DNA from 2 places in the Paenibacillus sp. UMB7766-LJ446 genome. Region 1 is predicted to be linked to the other one. Evidence: riboswitches for the same ligand, from Rfam matches in the RefSeq annotation. Region 1 holds a riboswitch; the other holds the start of a gene.
What was found. Region 1 has a riboswitch for glycine ahead of gcvT (glycine cleavage system aminomethyltransferase GcvT). Riboswitches for the same ligand answer to the same signal wherever they lie in the genome.
Positions count from the first base shown of each region.

Region 2: it holds a riboswitch for glycine, as region 1 does, so the genes downstream of both, sdaAB (L-serine ammonia-lyase, iron-sulfur-dependent subunit beta) here and gcvT (glycine cleavage system aminomethyltransferase GcvT) in region 1, are expected to answer to the same signal.

Region 1 is NZ_JASOYM010000009.1:174,797-183,350, reverse strand. Features, by position in the region: gene ptsP (phosphoenolpyruvate--protein phosphotransferase) at 1-8, shown strand, start outside; gene gcvPB (aminomethyl-transferring glycine dehydrogenase subunit GcvPB) at 319-1,797, opposite strand; gene gcvPA (aminomethyl-transferring glycine dehydrogenase subunit GcvPA) at 1,893-3,248, opposite strand; gene gcvT (glycine cleavage system aminomethyltransferase GcvT) at 3,245-4,381, opposite strand; glycine riboswitch at 4,580-4,680, opposite strand; glycine riboswitch at 4,684-4,807, opposite strand; gene gcvH (glycine cleavage system protein GcvH) at 5,155-5,544, shown strand; gene QP794_RS21730 (PTS mannitol transporter subunit IIBC) at 6,120-7,586, shown strand; gene QP794_RS21725 (BglG family transcription antiterminator) at 7,586-8,554, shown strand, end outside.
Region 2 is NZ_JASOYM010000010.1:149,015-157,568, forward strand. Features, by position in the region: gene QP794_RS22865 (phosphate ABC transporter substrate-binding protein) at 1-45, shown strand, start outside; gene pstC (phosphate ABC transporter permease subunit PstC) at 188-1,096, shown strand; gene pstA (phosphate ABC transporter permease PstA) at 1,099-1,986, shown strand; gene pstB (phosphate ABC transporter ATP-binding protein PstB) at 1,999-2,754, shown strand; gene QP794_RS22885 (phosphotransferase enzyme family protein) at 2,983-4,074, shown strand; gene QP794_RS22890 (MFS transporter) at 4,104-5,381, shown strand; glycine riboswitch at 5,720-5,843, shown strand; glycine riboswitch at 5,848-5,989, shown strand; gene sdaAB (L-serine ammonia-lyase, iron-sulfur-dependent subunit beta) at 6,102-6,791, shown strand; gene sdaAA (L-serine ammonia-lyase, iron-sulfur-dependent, subunit alpha) at 6,781-7,731, shown strand; gene QP794_RS22905 (YhgE/Pip domain-containing protein) at 7,989-8,554, shown strand, end outside.

The DNA.
Region 1 (8,554 bases):
AAGCGTAATTTTATGGGGTTTCCACCCGATTTTAAGGGTTTCTTTTTCCGATAAAAGAGCTGCAGTCGTGCAGCGATTTTGCCGGTATCTGTTGTTACAGCAGATACCGGCTTTTTTTGTTTTAAGCGAAACGTTCTATTCTGCAGTTATCTACCGCAAAGAAGACGAAACATCGGTGATCATTCGCTGAGCCTTCGAAGAGACATACGATCAAAATTGAAAGCACTGGACCGAAGAGAATGAGATAAAACTAACAGGTTAAAAGGAAACAGCCGCACATAAGTGCGACTGTTTTTGGTCATTTATAACGATTAGCTTTCAACTGCAAGCGCAGTTCAGTACCGGCTTACGGGCTGCTGTTGTTTCATCCAGACGGGTAACCGGTGTGCCATAAGGGGCATTGAGTACCAGTTCAGGTGTCTCTTCTGCTTCCTTGGCGATGCGAATCATCGTATCGATGAACCCATCTAGTGTTTCTTTGCTCTCGGTTTCCGTCGGCTCGATCATAATGCACTCCTCCACGTTCAGCGGGAAGTACACCGTTGGCGGGTGATATCCAAAATCAAGCAACCGTTTGGCGACATCCAGTGTACGTACACCATATTGCTTCAATCCCCGGCCAGACATCACGAATTCATGTTTGCACACGCCTGGATACGGAATCTCGTAGTAAGGTGCGAGACGGGCCATCATGTAGTTGGCGTTGAGCACCGCGCATTCGGATACCCGGCGCAAGCCTTCAGGTCCATAGGTGCGAATGTAGGCATAGGCACGGACTAGAATACCAAAGTTGCCGTAATACGCTTTGACCCGGCCAATGGATTGATCACCTTCGCGATCCAACGCATATATGCCCTCATCATTTTTGATGACCATCGGTTTCGGCAGAAACGGAATCAAGCGGCTCTTCACGCCAACCGGGCCGGCACCAGGTCCACCCCCGCCGTGCGGAGTACTCATTGTTTTATGCAAATTCAGATGTACTACGTCAAAGCCCATATCGCCAGGGCGGGTGATGCCCATAATAGCATTGGAGTTGGCACCATCGTAGTACAGCAAACCACCAGCCTCATGCACGATGGAGGCAATCTCCTGAATGTCTTTTTCAAAAAGTCCGAGTGTGTTCGGGTTGGTCAGCATCAGCGCTGCGGTATCCGACCCTACAGCAGCGCGGAGTGCGTCCAGATCTACCAGACCGTCTGCGCGGGAAGGGATCGTTACCGTTTCGAAACCTGCAACGGTTGCACTTGCCGGGTTAGTGCCATGAGAAGAATCCGGTACGATGACTTTCGTACGCTGTTCACCACGACCTTCGTGGTAGGCCCGGATCATCATGAGTCCGGTCCATTCGCCGTGTGCGCCAGCGGCTGGTTGCAGCGTAACGGCGTCCATGCCAGTCAGGCCAGCAAGGTCATTTTGCAACGTGTAGAGCAGTTCAAGTGCACCTTGAATGCTGGATTCGTGCTGATATGGATGAATTTTGGCGAATCCGTTGTAACGGGCCACATCCTCATTAATCTTCGGATTATATTTCATCGTACAAGAACCTAGCGGATAGAATCCGTTATCTATTCCGAAATTACGACGAGACAGAGCAGTGTAGTGGCGAATGACGTCAACTTCAAAAACCTCAGGCAATGCTGCTGCTTCCGATCGAAGCATTTCCCGGGGAATCAGGGAATCGGCAGCTTGCCGGGGAACGTCACATTCTGGCAAAGAGTATGCAACCCGACCCGGACTGCTGAGTTCAAAAATCAACGATTGCTCCGGTGCTGTAGAGGCAGCTTGGGCAGAGATTTTTGTAACTGTTTCAGTATGGCCCGAAGTGGAGACTGAGGTTACTGTTTCCGGTTGTCCTGTTCCTGAAGTTGTCTTTGTTGTCGTTTCCTGAGTCACAGCGATCCCTCCAATACACGTGCGAATTCGTCTATCTCTTCCTTGCTGCGTCGTTCGGTAACGGCAATGAGCATATGTCCGGCGAGCTCGGAATACTCTCTTCCAAGTTCATACCCGCCAATGAAGCCGGCATCGAGTAATTTCAGTTGCAGGGCATCCACATTTGTTGCTTCAGGCAGTTGGATAACAAACTCATTAAACGTTGGTGCAGTAAACGTAAGAGAGACCCCTGGAATTGCGGTAAGTGTGTTAAGGGCATAATGGCTCTTTTGCAAATTCAAATCAGCGACATCGATCATACCTTGTTTACCCATGATGGACATATAGACAGAGGCACTCAGCGCGAGCAAAGCCTGGTTGGAACAGATGTTGGACGTCGCCTTTTCACGACGAATATGCTGTTCACGTGCTTGCAGCGTGAGTACAAAACCACGCTTGCCGTTGCGGTCCGTTGTCTGGCCTACAATTCGGCCAGGAATCCGGCGCATATGAGCCTGGGATACGGCGAAATATCCGCATGTTGGGCCGCCAAGTGAAGCGGCGATACCAAGGGGCTGTGCGTCGCCAACGACGATGTCAGCACCCAGCTTGCCTGGGGCTTCCAGCAGACCCAGCGATAGCGGGTTGGCGCTGACCACGAGCAGGCTTTTGTGCGCATGCGCAAGATCTGCGGCCTGTTTTACATTTTCCACGGCGCCGAAGAAGTTCGGGCTCTGGATCATGACGGCTGCGGTGTCATCGGACACAGCGGCTTTCAGGGCATCCCAGTCTGTTACACCATTTTGATACCCAATCTCAACGATCTCCAGATTGAGGCCATGTGCATAAGCTTGCAATACCTGACGGGATTCGGGATGCACGGTACGTGACACAATCAGCTGTTTGCGACGGGTTGCTGCTGCCGCCAGATTGCCTGCTTCCGCGAATGCAGTCGCACCATCGTACATGCTGGCATTGGCTACAGCCATGCCTGTTAACTCACAGATGTAGGATTGAAACTCGAAAATCGCCTGTAATTCTCCCTGGCTGATCTCGGGTTGATAAGGTGTATAGGCTGTATAAAACTCGGAACGGGAGATGACATGATTAATGACTGAAGGAACGTGGTGATCATAAATGCCTGCACCCAGGAAACTGGCGTGTGTCTCGAAGTTGGCATTGGCTCCCGCTTGCTTTGACATATGACGTGTGAGTGCATATTCATCCAGTTTGGAGGAAACAGGCAGTTCACCCTGATAGCGAATCTCCTGTGGAATGTCATGGAACAGATCCTCAATTGTTTCCACACCGATGGTTGCCAGCATGGCACTCTGATCCTGCTCGGTCATGGGAATGTAGCGGTGCTTGCTCATGCTTGATCAGCTCCTTGAGTAGGTGTCTTTGGCGCACGTGTCCGTTTATGAAAAGGGGTCTTCACGACCTCAGCTTTCAGTTTCTTGCCACGAATCTCAATCTCCAGCGGGGTACCCAATGCAGCATATTTGCTGTCAATCAAGGCCAGCCCCAGATTGCGTTTCAACGTAGGCGATTGGGTTCCTGTGGTTACTTCACCAATCTGTACGCCTTCGGCGTATATCGGATAATGGGGGCGGGGAATACCGCGCTCCAGCACTTCGATGCCGACCAGCTTGCGGGCAGGTCCATCATTTTTTTGCTGCAACAAGGCTTCATGTCCGATAAACGGCCCGGCATTCAGCTTCACAAACATGCCAACGCCAGCCTCCAGCGGCGAGATGGTTGCAGACAGTTCCTGTCCATACAGGGGAAGCTTGGCTTCAAAGCGCAGCGTATCCCGGGCACCCAGTCCGGTCGGAACGAGTCCGTAACCTTCTCCCGCCTGCATCAATCCGTTCCAGACTACAGCGGCCTGTTCGGCAGGAACATAGAGCTCAAATCCGTCTTCACCCGTATATCCGGTGCGGGATAACAGCAATGTAACGCCACATACCTTCGCATTAGGTACAAAACGGAAAGGCTCAATCAAAGACACATCAGTGTCTGTCACCTTTGCGAGAATATCCACAGCAAGTGGACCTTGCAGGGCAAGCAGCGCCGTTTGTTCGGAATCATTCGTCATCGTTACGCCTGGCGACATGTGCTGCTGCAGCCATGACCAGTCCTTGCCGATGTTGGAGGCATTAACCACCAGCATATAATGCTGGTCTTTCAGTTTATAGATCAACAGATCATCGACCACGCCGCCATCCGGATAACACATTAACGTGTATTGAGCCTGACCGGGAACGAGTGTTGTTACATCATTGGTCGTCATGTGCTGTAAAAAAGCTTCCGCGTGTTCACCTTGTACGGTGAATTCACCCATGTGGGATACATCAAATAATCCGGCACGTTCTCGCACCGCTTCATGCTCTTTCTGAATTCCGCTGAATTGTACCGGGAGCTCCCAGCCACCAAAATCAATGCATCGTACGCCTTCATACTGCTGATAGAGTGGAAAGAGTGGGGTTCTAAGCAAATCGGACATCCAATCACCTCGTCATGGGCCGTCAACCGGCCGAGTGTATAACCGTGGATCAATGAATCTGTCATCAACAATTAATTATAAAAGTAAGGTAAGGACGCTATAGGCAGCGCCGCTCTATAACCTGTTTTCGTTTTTTTGGGAAAAAGGAAAAGGACAGGCCAAAGAACCGGCATGCCAGAAGCACGCTGTATTCTTAGGCTCTGTCCTTGGTACCTGAGAGTTACCCCGCCGCATGATGCAGCAGGTTTCCCCTTGGGTGATCATAACGCCCACACAGGGCGAATAGATGCTCTCCAGAGTTGCGTCCCGTAAAAGTCCTTTTGCCTGAGAGATTCACCTCCCGCTTGTCGGTGGTTTACTCCTTCGGCGTTACCGCATGTGCACCCTGATTCGGGTGTCAAGGGTAATCTCTCCCTTTACATTCATCCGCGGGTATTGCATAGACCAATAAACATATTTACTACTCTCATTAAAGCCTGAATCGACTATTGATGTCAAGAACGATATCATAGAAATCAACAAAAAATCCGAATGATATTTCAAGATAATTCTATAATGTTCGTATATTTTTAAAGAGTACGCTTACTTTTCTAATATTCACCATTATATGTAGAGAGAGTCCAATAGAGTTACAGGCATATAAGGAAGAAAATCAAATAAATTGTAAGGTATCTTGACATTTGATTCTAAAATATCATACGCTATGTTTTGGGAAAAAGGTTAAGGTCAAAGAAGCGCATGCACTCATTTAATGAAAAGCGAGGCGGATATCGATGAGCGAATTGAAAAGTGATTTCCTGTACAGTGAAGAGCACGAATGGGTGCAGACCGTAGGGGAGGATACCGTACGTATTGGCATTACCGAATTCGCGCAGCATCAGCTGGGTGACATTGTGTTTGTAGAATTGCCTGACCTAGAATCGGATGTAAAGGCGGAAGACAGCATTGGAACAATTGAATCCGTCAAAACCGTTTCGGATTTGTTTTCTCCTGTAAGTGGAACAATTGTTGCTGTAAATGAGGCATTGCAAGATTCCCCGGAGCTAGTTAATAACTCTCCATATGAAGAAGGCTGGATGATCGAAATCCGTGTTGAGGGCGATCTGACAGCGGCATTGTCCACATTGATGAACGCGGATGCGTATCGTAAACATACGGAATAAAACTAGGGTTGCATTTTCCGCTGGAGACTGAATTTCAGCCTCAGGCCAAATGCCGTTTAACTTAAAAAGAATGAATCGATTGATTATAGATCCGGATGGTAATCCTGCTAATCCGGAGAATACTTAGGCGCAATTGTCTCACCTGTAACGGGCTGAGCAATTGCGCTTTTTGCCGTTGTTATTAGAGTATTTCAGATTATTTGAATGAAATGAATAACACCCTAACGTGTTTCATCATCAATCCTGAATGAGATAGAAACTGCTCATTAAAATTGAATAAATTTACAATTTTATTTGTCATTAAAATGGGGTAATTCGTGGGTATGATACAGGAAAGGGAATAACAGGTTCCATTCCTTATACAAGGTTCAAAATGGGACAATCCTTCAAATTTAAATCTTGTCATCAACGTTCATGACGGAAGTAGGTTTTCATTTCGTTGTAGAAGATACCGTTTTCATTTACGATATGGTTGTGAAATTAAGATTTATTACAGATTTGTACCTTCGTTCGTCTGGATCATCGTGTCAAAATTCAGTGGAATTAAGGTTTAATATGTTGAGGAGGTTTTCAGTATGAGTTCAGTGGACGCAAAGTCCGGAAAAAGCGGAGGAATACGGGTCGGCGTTCAGAAGTTTGGACGTTTCCTGAGCGGTATGGTTATGCCGAACATGGGTGCATTTATCGCCTGGGGTTTAATTACGGCATTGTTCATTCCAAAAGGATGGTTCCCTAACGCAGATTTTGCATTGTTGGTTGATCCAATGATCAAATATTTGCTGCCTTTACTTATCGGTTACACAGGCGGTACCATGGTACACGGCCAACGTGGTGGTGTAGTCGGTGCGATTATGACCATCGGGGTTATTGTCGGCAGTGACATCCCCATGTTTCTAGGTGCAATGATTGCCGGACCATTGGGAGCCTGGGTCATTAAGAAATTTGACAAGGCTGTCGATGGCAAAATCAAATCCGGGTTTGAGATGCTCGTTAACAACTTCTCCGCTGGTATTATTGGTGGGATTTTGGCCCTTCTAGCCCTTAAAGGCATCGGGCCTTTCGTTGAAGCGATTAGCAAGGTGTTATCGGCTGGGGTAGAAACCTTGATGAATGCTGGTCTTCTCCCGCTGGTCAACTTGATCATTGAGCCAGGAAAAGTATTATTCCTGAACAATGCCATCAACCATGGGATTCTGACACCGATTGGTACGGATCAGGCAAGAGAACTGGGACAATCGGTATTATTCATGCTTGAATCCAATCCAGGACCTGGACTTGGTATTTTGCTGGCCTATTGCTTCTTTGGTCGGGGATCAGCCAAATCTTCCGCTCCAGGTGCTGTAATTATCCATTTCTTTGGCGGGATTCACGAGATTTATTTCCCTTACATTCTGATGAGACCGATACTGATTCTGGCTGCGATGGCTGGTGGTGTAGCGGGTACATTGACTTTTATGCTGACAGGAGCTGGTTTGGTTTCAGCACCGTCACCGGGTAGTATCATTGCTTACTCTTTGTTAACACCTAAGGGTGGATATCTTGGCATGTTTGCAGGGGTAGCCGTAGCTGCGATCATCTCCTTCCTTGTGGCATCTGTGCTGCTCAAAACAGGTAAACAGAAGGATGACGAAGATCTGGATACTGCATCCAGTCGTATGAAAGACATGAAAAATCAGGGCAAAACGGGTAACCTCACCGTTGATAAAGACAATCGGGAAGCTGACCGTGCGGCTGATATTGCTTCTGCGGCCGTAAAAACGGACATAAACAAAATTGTCTTCTCCTGTGATGCAGGAATGGGTTCGAGTGCCATGGGTGCATCGATTCTGCGGAAGAAAATGAAGGCAGCCGGTGTGGATGTCGCTGTAACGAACACGGCGATCAGTGAGATTCCGCAAGATGCCGACATCGTCATCACTCAGAAAACATTGACAGACCGGGCCAAATCCGTGGCTCCAAATGCAGAGCATATTTCCATCGATAACTTCCTGAAGAGTCCTGAATATGAGGCACTGGTGGAGCGCCTCAAATCCGATTCCTGATGAGTAATATTACAAGGAGACAGCGTGAGATCGTGGAGTTCCTGCTGGAGCATCCGCATGAGGTAACTGCTGGCGAAATAGCTGTTGCGGTCAAAGTAAGCACCCGTACTGTGCATCGGGAGCTGCAGATGATTGAACAATGGCTTGAGCCCCTTGGCATGAGATTGGAAAAAAAATCGGGAACCGGGGTTCGAATTGATCCCGGTTCCGATGATTTGGCCGTATTGCGCCAACAACTTGAGCTTAACGAATATGTAGAGTTTACGCCCGAAGAGCGTAAACTCTTCATGCTTTGTATTTTGCTGGATGAGTCCGAGCCTGTGAAGCTGCTTGCGCTGGCCTCAGATCTGAAGGTAACCGTGTCTACTGCGAGCAATGATCTGGACGATCTGGAGCCACGCATTCATCTGGCGGGCTTGAAGCTGGTTCGCAGGCGCGGATATGGGGTCAAGATCAATGGAAGCGAGTGGGCTCATCGCATGGCTATTTCTGCGCTCGCTCTTGAATATCTGGATGAATCCGATTTGTTCGGTAGGCAAGCGGAGCAGGGCGTCTCCAAAGTAAACAGTAAACTATTGGAAATGATTGGGCATGAGGATGTACTTACGGTCGAAAATGCGTTGTGGCAGCCAGATATTGAGTGGTTGGAAAATATTCCGGAGCGTCAATACATGAAGCTGCTGATTCAAATGTCTGTAGCGGTTGTGCGTATCCGTAAGGGCTTTGGTATTGGTCTGGGCTCTCAACTGGATAAAAAAGACGTTGGAAATTCGCTGCAAGGCGACAAGGGGAAGGTACCAGAATATTTGGCTTCCCGTTTGTGCGGTGTTCTGTCTGCCCAGCTTGGAATTGATTTTGTGGACGAGGAGCAGGCTTATTTTCACAGACTGCTGATTGAAATCGAGCGATCGATTCATTCCTCACGTCTGCTGCCCATAGACGACCTGGTCTTACTCAATATGGTTCGT
Region 2 (8,554 bases), on a different contig from region 1:
GGCATGAAAGTAAAACGTGACGCAGCAGGTACTGTAACTCAATAATCTTTGAACTTGCGCATACAGCGAGAGAGGCGGACCCAGGTCCTGCCTCTTTGCGCGGTTTGCTCTGGAATTATCCCATATTTTGCATGAATTCTACTATAGAAGGATGGTTGTTATGGAACAGACCGAAGGGGGAACGGTAATGAACAACAAGTTGAAACCGCGCCGGCCCTTGAGAGAAAAGCATTATTGGGAAGAGTGGACGGGACGGATCTATACGTCGATTTGTGTCGTTTTCCTGATCGTTGTCATGTTTTCCATCGTTTATTTTGTAGCGTCCAAAGGCTTATCGACCTTTTTCCAGGATGGCGTAAGTTTGCGCGAATTTTTATCCGGCAAAACGTGGAATCCAACGGGGGAACCCGCTGCCTTTGGAGCTTTACCGTTCATTACAGGGTCATTCATAACAACATTTCTTGCTGCTCTGATCGCAAGTCCACTTAGCTTGTGTGCAGCGCTCTTCATGACCGAGATTGTACCGGGTAAAGGTAAAAAAATATTGCAACCTGCGATTGAGCTGCTGTCCGGTATTCCTTCCGTTGTATACGGATTTATCGGTCTCAGTGTTATCGTTCCTTTGTTGCGCAGCATGTTTGGCGGAGCCGGCGTCGGAATTGCAGCCGGATGTTTGGTTCTGTCCGTTATGATTTTGCCTACTGTAACAAGTATTATGGCAGATGCACTGTCTTCACTGCCGAAAGGTCTGCGTGAATCGTCCTATGCATTGGGTGCAACTCGCTGGCAAACAATCTATCGTGTCATTATCCCTACGGTTCTTCCAGCTTTGCTGACAGGTATTGTACTTGGTATGGCTCGCGCATTTGGTGAAGCTCTTGCCGTACAGATGGTTATCGGTAATGCACCGCATGTGCCGACATCCCTGCTCGAATCGGCTTCAACGTTAACGAGTGTAATCACCCTGAGTATGGGTAACACCACAATGGGATCTGTTCATAATAATGCACTGTGGAGTATGGCGCTTGTCCTGCTGGTGATGACCTTTGTCTTCGTCATTCTGGTTCGCCTGCTTGAAAGGAGGAACCGGGTATGAAAATGAAGGCTAAAACAGTAGATAAAGTTGCCACTTCCATTATCGTTGTTCTGGCTCTGTTCATTGTTGTTCTCTTGCTCGGTTTGCTTGGCTTCATTCTGGTACGTGGGATTGGCCAGATTAACTGGCACTTCCTGACCAGCGCACCACAGCTGCTCAAAGGTGGAGGCGGGATTGGACCGCAATTATTCAACTCGATCTTCCTGCTTGTTCTGACCTTGATTATTACCATTCCCCTTGGCTGGGGCGGCGGTATTTATATGGCCGAGTACGCCAAGCCGGGCCGGATTACAAGCTTTATTCGACTGGTTGTCGAAGTGTTATCCTCATTCCCGTCTATCGTCATTGGTTTGTTCGGACTCTTGCTAATTGTTAATACATTTGGTCTCGGATTCTCCCTGTTATCGGGTGCCATGGCCTTGGCTATATTCAATCTTCCACTTATGGTACGGACAACGGAGCAAGCGTTCCGGGCCGTTCCGAAAGAGCAGAAGGAAGCGGGTCTTGCACTCGGATTGTCCAAATGGAAGATTATCACTTCCATTCTGCTGCCTGTTGCATTGCCCAGCTTAATCACGGGTACGATCCTGGCATCGGGCCGGATCTTCGGTGAAGCAGCAGCTCTGATGTTCACAGCGGGTATGAGTAGTCCGCCGCTGGACTTCACGGACTGGAATCCAACGAGTCCAAGATCGCCGATCAATCCATTGCGTCCGGCAGAGACGCTGGCGGTGCACATCTGGAAAGTAAACAGTGAAGGCATTGGCCCAGACTCCAAAGAAGTAGCAGCTGGAGCTTCAGCCGTGCTTGTACTTCTCGTGCTGGCGTTCAATCTGAGTGCACGCTGGATCGGTCGGGTAGTCTACCGCCGAATGACAGCTTCGAAATAAGGAGGAACCAACATGGCCATACCTTTCGGTACGGAACAGTTAAGCATATATTATGGGCATTTTCAGGCTGTGAAGCAGATTAGCCTGACTTTCCCTGAAGCCAGTGTAACAGCCCTCATTGGCCCATCCGGCTGTGGTAAATCCACGTTCCTGCGGTCGTTGAACCGGATGAACGACGAGATTGCCGGTTCCCGTACGGAGGGACATATCTGGATGGACGGCAATGATCTGAATGAGCCGGGTACGGATGTGATCAAACTTCGCCAAAAGATTGGCATGGTGTGGCAGAAGCCCAACCCGTTCCACAAGTCCATCTACAACAATATCGCGTTTGGCCCCCGCTATCGCGGTATCAAGAGTAAGAAGGCACTGGATGAAATTGTGGAAAAAAGCCTGCGTCGCGCTGCACTCTGGGACGAAGTGAAGGACAGACTGAATGAGTCTGCTCTGGCCCTATCAGGTGGACAACAGCAGCGGCTCTGTATCGCTCGCGCGTTGTCGGTGGATCCGCAGATTTTGCTGCTTGATGAGCCGGCATCTGCGCTTGACCCGGTATCTACGGGCAAAGTGGAGGAATTGATCTCGGAGCTCAAGAAAGAGCTGCGGATCGTGATCGTTACCCATAACATGCAGCAGGCGGCACGCATCTCGGATTATACGGCTTATTTTTATCTGGGAAGCATGATTGAACACGGGGATACGGAGCATATTTTCACCAACCCGGACAACCGTCTGACGCAGGAATATATTATGGGACGTTTCGGTTAATTGTTATATTGGATGGAGTAAGAGATAGAGATAGATCTATAGAGATGGAAGGAAGCATAACACCCGGGCGAGACAGTTCGGGGGTTATGCTTTTTTTATGTAATTCTACATATGGAATAGTTTGCCAAAATAAAAACAATCATGCTACGATATTTGTAAGCGCCACCTTTAATTTGATAAGAGAAGGAGATGTGGATCATAACTACCCATAAGATATCCCAAGACATCATGGCAATTGAAATTATTTCGCATTATTCTATAGAAAAGCCATCCGTTTCCTTTATCCGACATAATGAAAATCTAACGTACCAAGTGGTGGATGATGTAACCGGACAGAAGTATTTATTGCGTATACATAAAGCCGCTTTTGCAAGCATGGCGGGCATCCAGCATACACGACCTGCACTGGAAGCGGAGATGAATCTCCTTCATGAATTACGGGCTACCAGCCCATTGCGAGTGCAGACACCTGTACGCAATACATCGGGAGAGTGGGTCACCGTCTGGTTGGACGAAGCGGGAGAAGAGATCTGTTGTACTGTTCTGGAATGGATTGAGGGCAGGGATATCAAACAGGGAGAACGTCTGACGACAGCACAGATTCATGATTTGGGCGTACAGTTGCAGACGCTGCATCAATATGGACGAAGACCAAAGGAAACTCCCAAGCCGCAGGTGGGTTCACAGAAGTCTGAAAGCGGACAGCAGGTGAATGACCGTGAACAGCACATTGGTAAGGCGATGATCCCTGAGTTATATACCGATAGCCCCGCCTTGGATCAAACGGGAGTAAGGCCTGCCTACGGCTCGATCAAAGAGAATCTGGTCATGTTGGAGCAGTTGGAGGAAGGCGTTAGACGTGGCATCTTTACTCCTGAAGATTTCGATCTGATCCGTGAGACGTTTGAGAACATTAACCGGCAACTCGAAACGTATCCTCACACTGCCGAGACTTGGGGAGTGATTCACGCGGATATTACCCGCGGCAATCTGCTGGTGACGGATCAGGGCATATCCATGATTGATTTTTGTTTATACGGTTATGGCTACTATCTCTTTGATGCCGGAGGGGCAGCTACGATTTTCAATCGGGAGGAACGGGATATCTTCCTGTCGGGTTATACGGAGCAGACAGAACCACTGACGAAGCGTGATATTCGGTTAATGGAAGGATTCATGCTAATCTTTACGTTTGGCTATTTCGCATTTCAGATGGAGAATGAGTCAAGGTACGAATGGATGAAAGAGCGAATGCCTCTTATTTGCAGCAAATTTTGCAGACCCTATGTACACAATGAGAGTATCTTCTATGAGTTATAATTTGTGATTTCTGTTGGGTGGGAAGCGCTATGAATAACATTCATGAAAAAAGAGTAGCTTCGAAGATTCCGTCTGGTGGCTGGAAGCATGCCGGATTGCTGCTTGGCGGCGTGGGCATATCCAATCTGGGTGATTTCATATATATTGTGGCGATTAACCTGATGGTGTTGAATATGACACAGTCCCCGGCGGCAGTCGCAGGATTGTGGATTATCTCGCCGATTGCGTCGGTGTGCACGAAGATATGGTCAGGCAGTCTGATCGATCGCTATGATCAGCGACAGTTGATGATTGGTGCCGACATGCTGCGGGCATTGTTGGTAGCGATGCTGCCCCTGATGTCCAGCCTATGGATGATGTATACAGTGATGTTTCTGATCAGTATGTCTTCCTCCATATTTGTCCCTTCCTCTCAGGTGTACATTACCCGGCTGGTACCTGCTGAACGGCGCAAGCGCTTCAACTCCTTGCAAGCCTTAATCAGCTCAGGTGCATTTATTACCGGCCCGGCAGTCGCGGGAGTGATGCTGATTTATTTATCTCCGGCTGCAGCCATTTATGCCAATGCGGTTTCCTTTGCTGCTTCTGCTGTGATTCTATTGTTTCTTCCCAAATTGGGCATTGGAGAACAGAATCAAGGGACGGGAAACAGGCTGACACCTCGGTTGATTGCCCAGGATTGGAGGGCTGTACTGAGCTTTAGCCGGAAGTCGAGCTACGTGGTCGGTATATATGCCCTGTTTCAGATCATTCTGGTGGTCGGCATGTCGCTCGATGCCCAGGAAGTAGTGTTTATCCGTCAGGTGATGAACCTGCCTGAATCGCAGTACGGAGCTTTGATGAGTATCACTGGGATTGGTTATTTGGCAGGTTCCATGCTGGTTTGGCTGTTCGCCAAACATGTGCCGATCCGTCACATGATGGGTGGCGGTGTGCTTCTGGTCGCACTGGGTTATTTACTGTTCGCCCGTTCGTTCTCGTTTGAACTGGCGGCGTTTGCTTTTATTCTGCTCGGTCTGTGCTCGGCACTGGCGAATACGGGCCTGGTTACCTTTTATCAAAATAATATCCCTGTCGATCTGATGGGCCGAGTGAGCAGTATACTTGGACTGGGGTTAAGCGTGCTGCAGGTGGTTTCCATTTTGGTTGCAGGCGTGGTGGCAGAGCAGTTGTCACTTCGTATGGTATATACGGTTGTATCTGGAGTGATGGTGCTTGCAGCGTTGGGATTGTGGGTGACGAGCATGTTTCCTTCCCGAAGCAGGTATTATGATGAACCGGCGAAGCCCAAGGCGATGGTGGGGTGACAGGCAGAAATACGGTAATTCTAGTACAGAATAATGGTTGCCTGAATACCCGAACCGTTCTGTGGATCTTAACATAGATAGTACTAACCACGGATATTGCTCATAGAAAACAAACAAATGTATACGCTTTCTAAATGAAACGCATTAACACATTCATGTGATAAAAGTTTACAAATCGTTGGTTCATCCTGTTTATAAAATGGAAAAAAGTAAATATTCACAAAGAAATCGTTAAGTTTGTTGACACTGATCTTCCGGTCGATTAATCTTAATGAGAAAGTAATAAAAACTTCAATTATCGTTCTGGTACACGATCAGAATGGTTCCATACAAGCGAATGATAGCGAGCGGGAGAGTCCTGGGCATGCCAAGTAAAAAGGCAGCTGTCGGGCACCGAAGGAGCAAGCTGCTACGCACCCGGCGCAGTGGTTAATCTCTCAGGTAAATGTACCATCGTTGGACGCAACTCTGGAGAGTGCGCGATATGCGCCACCCAAGGGGTATATGGTCAAGCAGCACGGTGTGCAGGGGACATTACCTGTGAATACAGGGCATGCATCAATTCGCCGCGCTTCTTATCATGAAACTCTCAGGTATCGAGGACAGAGAGAGGGCCTTAAGGCCTTCTTCTGTCCTTTTTTCATGTCATCATTCAGTAATAAAGGGACATTATGGGTGTAGGTCTGGATGAAAATGACGATTATAAATGGAGGGTTTGCGATGCGTTTTAAAGACGTTTTTTCAATTATTGGTCCGTCCATGACAGGTCCATCAAGTTCACATACGGCTGGAGCAGCAAGATTGGGTCGAATTGCCCGTCAGTGGTTGGGGTGCACGCCTGAACGTGCCCGATTAACGCTGTACGGCTCCTTCGCCGATACGTATCAGGGGCATGGTACGGATCTGGCTTTGATCGGTGGCCTGCTTGATTATGTGACGGATGATCCACGGATTCCGGATGCTGAGCAATATGCAGAGGAAGCGGGTATGGAGGTAGAGTTTTTTACAAGTGGTCTGCCTGCTCCTCATCCTAATACGGTCAAAATTGAGCTGTGGCACGGAGACCGCGAGTGTTCACTAATCGGTGCTTCCATTGGTGGTGGTAGTGTATCGGTACATGCATTGAATGATTTTCGTGTACAGATCAGCGGAGAGTTTCCAACACTTGTGCTGCGCCATTCGGACAAAGCAGGGGTGCTCGCCTCCGTAACCTCCACAATCAGTTCGTCAGGTGTGAACATCGGGTACATGCAAGTGGATCGGAAAGCCCGGGATGGTGAAGCACTGACAGCGATGGAGATGGATGGTGTGCCGAATCCTGAGATGTTAAACCGTCTGCGGTCGCTGGATCATATGCTGGACATTCGCGTGATTGATTTGAAGAGAGGGGTCGAGCCGGATGCGGTTTAAACATCTACATGAACTGAATACCATCTGTACAGCAGAGTCCAAAACCATTGCCGAGCTGATGATCGAAGAGCAGGTTCAGGAGACGAATATCCCGAAAGCGGATGTTGTGCGGCAGATGTCGGATTACTATCAGGTGATGAAGGAAGCTGTGCACAAAGGGCTGACAGAAGATACGACATCACGCAGCGGCTTGACTGGCGGAGACGGTAAAAAAATGGCCGAGTACATTCGTAAAGGCGAGACTTGCTCTGGAGATGCCTCTGCACTAGCCATGGCGTATGCACTATGTGTATCAGAAGTGAATGCATCCATGGGCCGGATCGTAGCGACACCGACTGCCGGTTCTTGCGGCATCATTCCAGGTGTATTTATCAGCTCCCAGGAGCGTTTTGGCTGGAGTGACGAGCATCTGGTGAACGGTCTGTTCTGTGCGGGAGCGATCGGTTATGTCATTGCCAACAATTCATTTATTTCCGGTGCCGAGGGCGGCTGTCAGGCTGAAGTGGGTTCTGCCATCGGCATGGCCGCTGGAGCGATGGTGGAGCTGCGTGGAGGGACGCCGGAGCAAGTGGTTCATGCAGTAGGTCTTGCGTTAAAAAACACATTGGGCCTTATCTGCGATCCCGTCGCAGGCCTCGTGGAAATTCCGTGCATCATCCGTAACGGACTGGGTGCCGTAACCGCGTTGGCTGCGGCCGACATGGCGCTGGCCGGGGTACGAAGTGCCATTCCGTCAGACGAAGTCATTGATGTCATGCTGGAAGTAGGCAGTGCCATGCCAAGCAGGCACCGTGAAACGGCTCAAGGTGGGCTGGCTCAAACACCAACGGGACGGAAAATGATGGAGAAGCTCGCCAAACCGAAGGCAAAGCGTGCAGAGCCTGAGGTTGAAGCGGAGTCTGAGTCCCCTGCTGAAAACAAACCTGAACCCAAGGCATGACAACCATGAACGAACATGAACTGAATTAACTCGGAGTCTGGATCATAAACGTCGATGCTGCTCCCATCTTGATATGAAAGTCGATACGAATTCTTCCTGATGAAGAGGCGTATCGGCTTTTTTTGCTGTTCGAACAAAGAAAAAAATAAATGGGTATTGACGTTTATATATCGATTAGATATATTATTAACTGACATATATCAATATGATATATAAAAAGCTGAGATAACGTAATACAACCTAAGGAGATGAATAAGATGAAACGTGTTTTTCAAACGAGTCTTCTGTTTATGAAAAATGGAGCTACGATTGTCGGCTTGATTACGGCCGTATTATTCCAGGTTTTTTTTAATACCATCTGGCTTAGTGGGTATGATCAGGTTAATGCACGGATGACTCAGCTTGCGGTGACCATTGTGAATGAAGATGGGGCTGAGGCTGAGCCTGTAGCAAAGTCTCTTGCAGCGGGACTTGGTTTTGTGATCAAACCATCCGCATCGATGGAAGAAGCCAGACAGCTGTTAACCGACCGGGATGTATACATGATTATTGAGATTCCATCGGGTTTCATGCAGCAGGCGGGAGATTTATCGCAACCGGTGAAGGTGAAGTATGTGATGAATGAATCCAACGTAGCTACCGTGAAAAGTGTGATGCAGAACGTATCCGCACAAGTTACAGCGACGTTGAATCGTGAAGTACAGCAAAATGGCATTCGTGGAGTGCTGGATCAATCGGGTATGACTGCCGATCAGGCCAATGCGCTGGCGCTGGGGTTATCTTCCCGGGTGGAGGCAGAGGTGGAAATGCTGAACCCAGTTCA